3 regions of the Rahnella variigena genome follow, and region 3 is predicted to be linked to each of the others. Evidence: predicted binding sites of a transcription regulator. Region 3 holds the regulator's gene; each other region holds the start of a gene.

Region 1 (3,280 bases), 1.4 Mb from region 3:
TCGATGGCAACCATGCCCAGCGCGCGGGTGAATTTCTGATCCAGCAGGCCGGTTTCGTTACTGGCCGCGGACGAACACAACATGCCGGTGGTCAGCCAGCGGTTAACCGTGACGTTGTTTTCATTTTTCTCGACAAAGTTGGCGTCGCGGTCATCTTTCATCAGGCGGGCGATACGGGAAATCGCCTCATCCCAGCTGATACGCTGCCATTTATCGGAGCCGGGCGCGCGATATTCCGGATATCTCAGACGGCCTTCGCTGTGGATGTAATCCAGTACCCCTGCGCCTTTCGGGCACAACGAGCCACGACTGACCGGATGATCGGCGTCACCCTCTACGTGGAAGATATTTTCAGTGACGTTTTTCGCGCCGTCGCCCTGGCTGTAAATCAACATGCCGCAACCGACTGAGCAGTACGTGCAGTTGTTGCGGGTTTCACGCGAGCGAAGCAGTTTATATTGGCGGGTTTCCGCCAGCGCGATTGTCGGGGCAAACCCCAATAATGCTGCGGTAGTGCCGGCCATACCGCCCGCACATATTTTGAATAATTGTCTTCTGCTGACTTGCATGAAAGACTCCTTCCCATCATTTGTTAACACATTGCTTTCAAATTGCCGCTTTCCGTTGCAGATGCGGAAGCGGTAAAATTAAGACCTAAAGTCCTGACAGTTTGTACGGCTTATGTAGCCGGAATGTTTATAAGGTTATTGCCAATGGATGTCCATCAAGTAAAAGAACTGAGCGAAAAAGATGATAAAAAAGTGACTCAGATCATCGGAGCCAGTCAAAAACCGGTGATGCAGCGCACACATCCTGGCGAACTGGAAGACGACTGGATTGCAGAAGAAGTGCCCGTTGCGCTGGTCTATAACGGAATTTCACATGTGGTAATGATGGCGTCGCCGAAAGATCTCGAAGCCTTTGCGCTGGGGTTTTCGCTGTCGGAAGGAATTATCGAATCGGCTGCGGATATTTACGGGCTGGACGTAACACCAAACTGTAACGGTATTGAAGTTAACATCGAATTATCGAGCCGCCGTTTTGCCGGGCTGAAAGAGCGTCGTCGTGCCATGGCAGGCCGAACCGGCTGCGGCGTGTGCGGCATCGAACAGCTAGGCGATTTGTTCCGCCCGCTCGCCCCGCTGCCGTTTACCCAAACGTTTGAGCTGGCGAATCTGGATAACGCGCTGAATCAGCTGAAATCCGTGCAGGAAATCGGTCAGCTGACCGGCTGTACGCATGCCGCCGCGTGGATAACCTCGCAGGGCGACTTACTGGGTGGCTGCGAGGACGTGGGACGTCACGTGGCACTCGACAAAATGCTTGGCCTGCGAGAAAAACAAAGTGAATGGCAATCCGGCGCCGCGCTGGTGTCGAGCCGCGCCAGCTATGAAATGGTGCAGAAAGCCGCGATGTGCGGTGTCGAAATTTTGTTTGCCGTCTCCGCCGCCACTACGCTGGCGGTAGACGTCGCCGAAAAATGTAACCTGACGCTGGTCGGTTTCAGCAAACCGGGACGGGCAACGGTGTATACGCATCCGCAGCGGTTACGCTGACCCTCTAAGCTTCACGTGCCTTTAGACAATTTAGGATTGTTTGCGGTTATCTGGTTCTAAGCCCCGTATAACAGGCGCTTACGAGTACCCGTACAAAGGGTGGAGCATAGATAATCATTTTCAATATCATTTAATTAACTATAATGATCCGACTGATTACGCGGTGCTCACAATGACGGTGCCGCCCTACACTATGGAGACGATGAACATGAGTTATTCACTGCCATCACTGCCTTACGCATACGACGCACTCGAACCGCATTTCGACAAAGAAACGATGGAAATCCATCACTCTAAACACCACCAGGCTTACGTGAACAACGCGAACGCTGCACTGGAAAGCCTGCCAGAACTGGCAAAACTTCCTGTTGAAGAGCTGATCGCAAACCTGGACAAAGTGCCTGCGGACAAGAAAGTTGCACTGCGTAACAACGCAGGTGGCCACGCTAACCACAGCCTGTTCTGGAAAGGCCTGAAAACCGGCACCACCCTGCAGGGCGAACTGAAATCTGCTATCGAACGCGATTTCGGCAGCGTTGACGCTTTCAAAGAAACTTTCGAGAAAGCAGCAACCACTCGTTTCGGTTCAGGTTGGGCATGGCTGGTTCTGAAAGACGGCAAACTGGCCGTTGTTTCTACCGCTAACCAGGACAGCCCGCTGATGGGCGAAGCTGTTTCAGGCGCATCCGGTTACCCGCTGCTGGGTCTGGACGTTTGGGAACACGCTTACTACCTGAAATATCAGAACAAACGCCCTGATTACATCAAAGCCTTCTGGGATGTTGTAAACTGGGACGAAGCAGCAAAACGTCTGGCTGAAGCGAAGTAATTTCGCTTTACCGCCCATAACGGGCACGATGTTTTCGCCAATGGCGGGTCACTGACCCGCCTTTTTTATGTCCATTTTCATGTACTCTTTATTGAGTAAAGACCTAAGCCTGATCACTGTTTTATTGCCAATTATTCATTTCCCCTCTGCCCTTATCCGATCCCGCTCGCATTAATCAAAAATACGCGCCGTTCCCTATAAAGTTTCTCTTAAGTCCACCGATAGGTTGTTCACAAAGGCTTCACAAAATCACTTATTAATTTTAAAGGGATGTTCGACGGAGAATGAACATGAGCAACGGAACAGGTCTTTCGCAGTGGATGAATAATCTCAAGGTCGGCACCAAACTGGGTCTGGGCTTCGGGCTGGTACTTCTGATCGCCGCGGCCATCACCGTGGCAGGGATGATCAAATTTAACGACATCAGCCAGCGCGCTGAAAAAGTCGATTTCAGCAACCAGATGAATGCGCTGTTAAACGAAGCCCGTCTCAGCCGCACGCTGTATCAGCTCAATTACGATCCCGCTTATCTCAAACAAAATCAGGACAAAATCAGCGCACTTTCGCAGCTGATTGCCCAGTCGAAAGACAAACTGGAGTGGGATGCAGCGAGTCTGGCAGAACTCAATCAGGTGCCGGTTAAAATCCACGAATATCAGCAGGCTCAGGACGCCTTTAAGCTGGCTGTCGATAAGAAGGATGCCGTTCGCGCGAGCTGGAACCTTTCCGAAACTGAAGCCGTGGTGACGCGTTTACAGGATCAGTTGCGCGTGGAAGATGCCGATCCTTCCATCCGTCTTTCTCTGGCTGAGGTAATTCAGAAACTGATCAGCGTGCGTTATAACGTGCGCGGGCTGTTGCTGAGCATTAACAAAGAATCCGAAGCCAAACTGTT
Region 2 (3,280 bases), 310 kb from region 3:
TGTTTGACCAGCGTGGCTGCGGACGCTCTAAACCTCATGCCAGTCTCGACAATAATACAACCTGGCATCTGGTCGATGATATTGAACGTTTGCGCAAAATGGCCGGTGTCGATAAATGGCTGGTATTTGGTGGTTCGTGGGGCTCGACGCTGGCGCTGGCATACGCCCAGACTCACCCTGAGCACGTCAGCGAGATGGTCCTGCGGGGCATTTTCACTCTGCGCAAACAGGAACTGACCTGGTATTACCAGGACGGCGCCTCCCGTTTCTTCCCTGAGAAATGGCAGCGTATTTTGTCGATCCTGTCTGAGGAAGAACGCAAAGACGTAATTGCTTCCTATCGGGCCCGTCTGACCTCCGATGACCGCGCTGTTCAGCTTGAAGCGGCTAAGATCTGGAGTTTGTGGGAAGGGGAGACCGTGACGTTGATGCCAGCGGAAGGAGCGGCATCGTTTGGCGAAGATAATTTCGCGCTGGCTTTTGCCCGCATTGAAAATCACTACTTCACGTATATGGGCTTTTTAGAAACTGATGACCAGTTGCTGAAAAATGTGGAACGCATCCGCCATATTCCGGCAGTGATTGTTCACGGCCGCTACGATATGGCCTGTCAGGTGCAAAACGCCTGGGATCTGGCGCAGGCCTGGCCGGAAGCAGAATTGCACATTATCGAAGGTGCAGGGCATTCTTTTGATGAGCCGGGCATTCTCGATCAGTTAATCCGCACCAACCAGCGTTTCGCCGCCCGGCGCTAACGTTTCCTGCTTTCCCGCTTACTTTTGCTTAGGCTCGTAAGGTAAGCGGGAGAACTTATGTGATTCCCCGCGATAAAACATCACCCGTTCACGAAAATAAGTGCGCAAATGCGCAGGCTGCTCGCGTTCTGCTATCTCCGCGACAACCGGCATGTTGTAGCGTTCTTTGAAAGCCACCGCTGAGGCGGCAAGATCGACGTTAATGCGATCCATTTCGTCTTTGCTGATTTCAGCCAGATTGATACTCATTGCTGCTTCCTGGTGATCCGTTTTGCCTCATTGTACCCGAGGCAGACGCCATCGTGAATGTTGTGATTTTACTTTTACACTATCCCTAAGAAGAGAATTGGCAGGTTAATATTAAGAGTAAATAAGAACCATTCACAAATCTGAAGTGATAATTAACTTCAATAAGAACTCGCTAATTAATATTCTGAATAAGAATGATTCTTTTTAATATCCATCTATATGTTAATGATTATCATTATTGTATATTCATGTAAATAAAATACTTTTATAAATCATTATTTTAAATGTATTTGTTATTTCGTTGAATATTAATGTGAATCGGGTGTTTTTATTTTGTGTTGATGCGGGCATAATGCGGATAAATAATTCAGCCCACCTGCCGTAATTTAAATCCGGAGCCGTACCATGCTTAAAAAAGAAATGATTGATCAGCTTAACGAACAGCTGAACCTCGAGTTTTATTCTGCCAATTTATATTTGCAGATGAGTGCATGGTGCAGCGATAAAGGCTACGAAGGTGCTGCCGCATTCCTGAAACAGCATTCAATGGAAGAAATGGATCACATGCATCGTCTGTTCAAATATGTCAGCGATACAGGTGCTCTGCCACTGCTGGGCGCCATTGCTGCTCCGCCGGTGTCTTTCGAATCGCTGACCGATTTGTTCAAGCAGACTTACGAACACGAACAACTGATCACTCAGAAAATCAACGAACTGGCAGATTTGTCCATGACGCTGAAAGATTATTCTTCCTTCAACTTCCTGCAATGGTACGTTGCAGAGCAGCATGAAGAAGAAACGTTGTTCAAATCTGTTCTGGATAAACTGGCGCTGGTAAGCAATACCGGCAACGGTTTGTTCTTCGTGGATAAAGATCTCAAAAATATGGTGGCCCAAGCTCCGGCTGGTTAATTTTCAGTTGTGTGAGCTTGCAAACAACGCAGAGTGCTTCGGCCTCTGCGTTTTTTATGTTTTTATGACAAACGTTTTAAGCGCGTTTGCGCTAAAGTGTCGGCGTTATAAATTCATCATCAAGCAAGCCAAGGAAATTATCGTGTTCAATAAAACCACTTCTCTTTGCCGTGCCCTGGCAGTCTCAGCCGTTTTGCTGAGCGGATTTATCTCACAGCAGGCTTCTGCTCATGCTCACCTCAAAACGGAAACTCCGGCGGCGGATGCGGTTCTTACAGCCAGTCCGACCGAATTATCGCTGGGTTTCAGTGAAGGTATCGAGCCAAATTTCAGTAAAATTACCCTGAAAGATGCCAGCCAGAAAACGGTGAAAACCGGGAAAATGACCCTGGCTGCGAACGATAATACGCAGGCCGTGCTGCCCCTTACCGATGCGCTTGCCGCCGGGAAATATGTCGTGACGTGGAATGTGGTTTCCGTTGATGGTCATAAAACAAACGGTCAGTACAGTTTCACTGTTAAATAAGCCATGAGCCTTACAGCACTTTTCGTCCTGTGTCGGTTCGTGCATTTTGTGTCATTAATGCAAATCTTCGGACTGAGCGTATTTTGCTCATTGCTGGCGCCTGACGGATTTTCGGCCATTTTACAGCGTAAAAATCAGACGCTGATGGTTTGGTCCGGGCTGCTTGCAGCAGTCACTTCTGTCGGAATGCTGGCTATTCAGGCAGCGCTGATGGGCAATGGCTGGGACGATATCCTCAACATTAACGTGTGGATACTGGTATTAACCACCGCATTTGGCGAAGTCTGGAGCTGGCACTTATTACTGACCGCTGTGCTGTTACTGGTTCTGTTAATGGAGTGGATGCCCGGACGTCATGTCCTGCTGTTTCTGTGCTCGCTGGGTTTACTGATCACTCAGGCTTTGATTGGCCATGCGGCCATGCATCAGGGCTTACTGGGACTGGCACAGCGGACTAACCATGTGGTGCATTTGCTCAGCGCAGCCTACTGGTTCGGGTCTTTACTGCCTTTACTGACCTGCATGTTGTATGCCCGCGAGCCCTCTGCAAGACCCTACGCGATTGTGACGCTTATCCGTTTTTCTGTCTGGGGACATGCCGCGGTCTCGCTGGTGATCATCACCGGTGTCATCAATACCGCCATTGTTTTGCAGCGCTGGCCCACCGATATGACATCGCTTTATCAGTGTCTGCTGGTGGTCAAAGTGATACTGGTCGCGATGATGGCGGCAGTGGCTGTCTATAACCGTTACCGGCTGGTGCCCCTTATGGGTAAAGACCCGCAGAGGGCGCAGAGCCGTTTTATCACCATGACCTGGCTTGAATGGGGGCTGGCGC
Region 3 (3,280 bases):
TATTTTGCCAAAGCGTCTTACAAAATCGATCTGATGGGCAATCCGCTGACCACCAGCTACCAGTTCTACGGTGCGGAAGATCGCATCAGCAATAAGAACGATCCGAACAGCTTGTATGACGGGATGGCCTGGTTGCAGGCGCTGACTTTCGGTTACACCACCGGTCAGTTTAACTGGCGGCTGGAAGGTACGATGGTCAAAGCGGAAGGTAATCAGGGCTACTTCCTGCAACGTATGACCCCGACGTATTCCTCCTCCAACGGTCGTCTTGACGTGTGGTGGGATAACCGTTCGGACTTCAACGCCAACGGCGAGAAAGCGGTGTACGCCGGCGTACTTTACGATCTGGCGAAATGGGATCTGCCGGGCTTTGCCGTCGGGGGTTCTTACGTTTACGCGTGGGACGCCAAACCGAGTACCAACGCCGCTTATGACCAGAGCCAGCGTCTGAAAGAGAGCGCCTGGAGCCTGGATGCGCTTTACACCATTCAGGAAGGCCGCGCGAAGGGGACACTGTTCAAACTGCATTACACCCAGTACGACAACCACTCGGATATTCCGAGCTGGGGCGGGGGTTACGGCAACATATTCCAGGATGAAAAAGACGTGAAATTCATCGTTATTGCTCCATTCACTATTTTCTGAGGTCGTTATGTCGATGAATAAATTACTGATGATGGCGGTATCGGCTGTTCTGCTGGCAGGCTGTGCGCCTACCGCCGATCAGGCACAGATTTCGCAAACGCGTGAAGACTACCGCACCTGTATTAACTCTTCAGAAGGTAATCCGGACAAACTGGCGACCTGTCAGGTGTTGCTGAACAAGCTGAAACAGGAAAAAGCACACCAGAAATTTGCGGAACAGGAAACAGTTCGCGTGCTGGATTACCAGCGCTGTCTGACGGCGCGCAAAACCGGTGATGGTCAGGCATATGCGGCGGATTGCGGTAAAATCTGGCAGGAAATCACATCCAATAACGCGCCTGCAATGGCGAACTAATAGCAGATTTTTGTAAAAGCCTTAGCTGGCAAAAACATCATTATCAAAAGCGAAACCCCGGCTTGCCGGGGTTTTTTACGTCGGCAAGCGGCGTCTGTGTTCGGGGTGAAGCACAGGCATAAAAAAACCGCTTTCCAGCGGTTAGTTTATTTAGAACATTTGCGACAATCGAAGCTGTGCAAATTAATGCGCAGGTTTGTCATTGTGCAAAGATTCATCTTCACGGCAGTCGCCTGCTTCACAGTGACCGTACAGGTACAGACTGTGGTTGGTCAGTTTGATGCCATGTTTTTTAGCAATCTCACGCTGACGACCTTCAATATATTCGTCACGGAATTCAATCACACGACCGCAATCCAGGCAGATCAGGTGATCGTGGTGATGTTGCTGAGTCAGTTCGAATACGGACTTGCCGCCTTCGAAGTTATGACGGGTGACGATACCAGCATCATCAAACTGGTTCAGAACACGGTATACCGTGGCCAGACCAATTTCTTCGCCCATATCAATCAGTTGCTTGTACAGATCTTCCGCACTAACGTGATGACCTTCCGGCGCTTGCAGCACTTCCAGGATTTTGAGGCGCGGAAGCGTGACTTTTAAGCCGGCTTTCTTCAGTGCGGTGTTGTTGTCAGTCATGCGGATTCAGTCCTGTTACTATGTGCTAATCAAGTTGAGGCATGCAGCCTGTGGCATCGGCGGCACAAAATTGTTCGTTTACTGTTCTTCGTTTAAGGGAAGTGTGCCCATTCTCGTAAACGACAGCCTGTTAATAAAGATCACAAATTGCCTGTCACACTAATAATGCAACGACTTGATCGATAGAAAAAACAGATGAACTCAGTGTACCTTGATACGACCGAAAGTTACAATTTTGTAGCGGTTAAATTGTTAATTTCAGTAATAGTTTGGCCCTTCAATTGTAGAATAAATCCTCAGGGCCAACAGGGTTTTAGCCGATAATTTCTGAAAGGCTGAGTTCTTCTGTGATCTGTTTCACCCACGCATCAACACGTTCAGCGGTCAGTTCCGGCTGACGGTCTTCGTCAATTGCCAGTCCGATGAAGTGCTTATCATCTGCCAGGCCTTTGGATGCTTCAAAGTGGTAACCTTCAGTTGGCCAGTGTCCGACAATCACTGCGCCGCGTGGCTCAATGATATCGCGCACGGTACCCAGTGCATCGCAGAAATACTCGGCATAGTCTTCCTGATCGCCGCAGCCAAACAGGGCAACCAGCTTACCTTCGAAATCTATCTCTTCGAGCGACGGGAAAAAGTCATCCCAGTCACACTGCGCTTCACCGTAATACCAGGTTGGAATTCCGATCAGCAAAATATCGAATTTTTCCAGATCCTCTTTGCTGCTCTTCGCAATGTCATGCACCTCAGCCACATCTTTACCCAATTGTTTCTGGATCATTTTAGCGATGTTTTCGGTGTTACCTGTATCGGATCCAAAGAAGATACCTACAACGGCCATAAGATTATCTAACCTCTTGTTCTAAATGAAGTGCCCTGCATTGCAGGCAATAATAGCGAAGATGATAACAAACTCGCGAGGCGGAGAATATGCTTCTGCTCGCCTTCTTAACTGGGGAATAAGTTTATCGGGCAATATTTTAAAGTGTTATCGCCATCGTGTGCTTATCAACCACAGGGTTCCTGAGGTCATAAGCAAAGTGAAGAAATAAACCGGCTCCTTCCTTAAGTTTACGCATGTCCCGCCGATAGATGATGCGAGAGCAATCTCAACATAATAAAGAAATCGATGCCCGGAGAGGTGTTCAAACATGTCCGGGGGCGTAAGCCTGCTGGTTACCTGTTTTGATTCTCCGCATCCCCGTCAATCCTCAGACCAGAAACAGTCCTGTTTCGAGAGAGGCATATCGTGCAGTTTTTAAAAAATATTACCATCAGGGCCGCTTTATTAACCATTCTTGGCATCTTCTGCGTGATGTGGGCCGGTGTTTCCCTTTATACCGTCACATCACTTGGCACATTAACGCAAAATACCAGGAACAGTACCGAACTGGTCAACAACATGACGCTGATCAGCAAAGGTAACGATCAGTATTTCCGTACCGTGACGCGTCTGAGTCGTGCGGTTGCACAGCTTCAGGCTGACCCGTCAAAGGGCCCTGAAATTTTTGACAGCGCCAAACAATCTCTTGATGGACTGACTCAGGCGCTGGCTGATTTTAAATCAGTACCCCATCCGGGCCTGGAAGAATCAGCCATTCAGGAACTGCAGACCAGCTGGGAAAACCTGCTGACACAGGG

What was found. Region 3 encodes Fur, which represses iron uptake genes when iron is present. Its sites were predicted from a motif close to ATAATAATGAGAACNACTATCAA; they were not measured.
Region 1: a site for Fur is predicted at 1,664-1,686, ahead of sodA (superoxide dismutase [Mn]). Genes of this name have one in related genera too.
Region 2: a site for Fur is predicted at 1,224-1,246, ahead of ftnA (non-heme ferritin). Genes of this name have one in related genera too.

The regions. Positions count from the first base shown of each region.
Region 1 covers NZ_NSDJ01000001.1:657,828-661,107, forward strand. The annotation lists gene fdnG (formate dehydrogenase-N subunit alpha) at 1-569, opposite strand, end outside; gene fdhD (formate dehydrogenase accessory sulfurtransferase FdhD) at 714-1,556, shown strand; gene sodA (superoxide dismutase [Mn]) at 1,765-2,385, shown strand; gene CKQ54_RS03075 (methyl-accepting chemotaxis protein) at 2,676-3,280, shown strand, end outside.
Region 2 covers NZ_NSDJ01000001.1:2,414,485-2,417,764, forward strand. The annotation lists gene pip (prolyl aminopeptidase) at 1-755, shown strand, start outside; gene CKQ54_RS11260 (DNA polymerase III subunit theta) at 774-1,004, opposite strand; gene ftnA (non-heme ferritin) at 1,410-1,916, shown strand; gene copC (copper homeostasis periplasmic binding protein CopC) at 2,056-2,442, shown strand; gene copD (copper homeostasis membrane protein CopD) at 2,446-3,280, shown strand, end outside.
Region 3 covers NZ_NSDJ01000001.1:2,103,399-2,106,678, forward strand. The annotation lists gene chiP (chitoporin ChiP) at 1-645, shown strand, start outside; gene chiQ (ChiQ/YbfN family lipoprotein) at 659-1,000, shown strand; gene fur (ferric iron uptake transcriptional regulator) at 1,184-1,639, opposite strand; gene fldA (flavodoxin FldA) at 1,953-2,480, opposite strand; gene CKQ54_RS09700 (methyl-accepting chemotaxis protein) at 2,889-3,280, shown strand, end outside.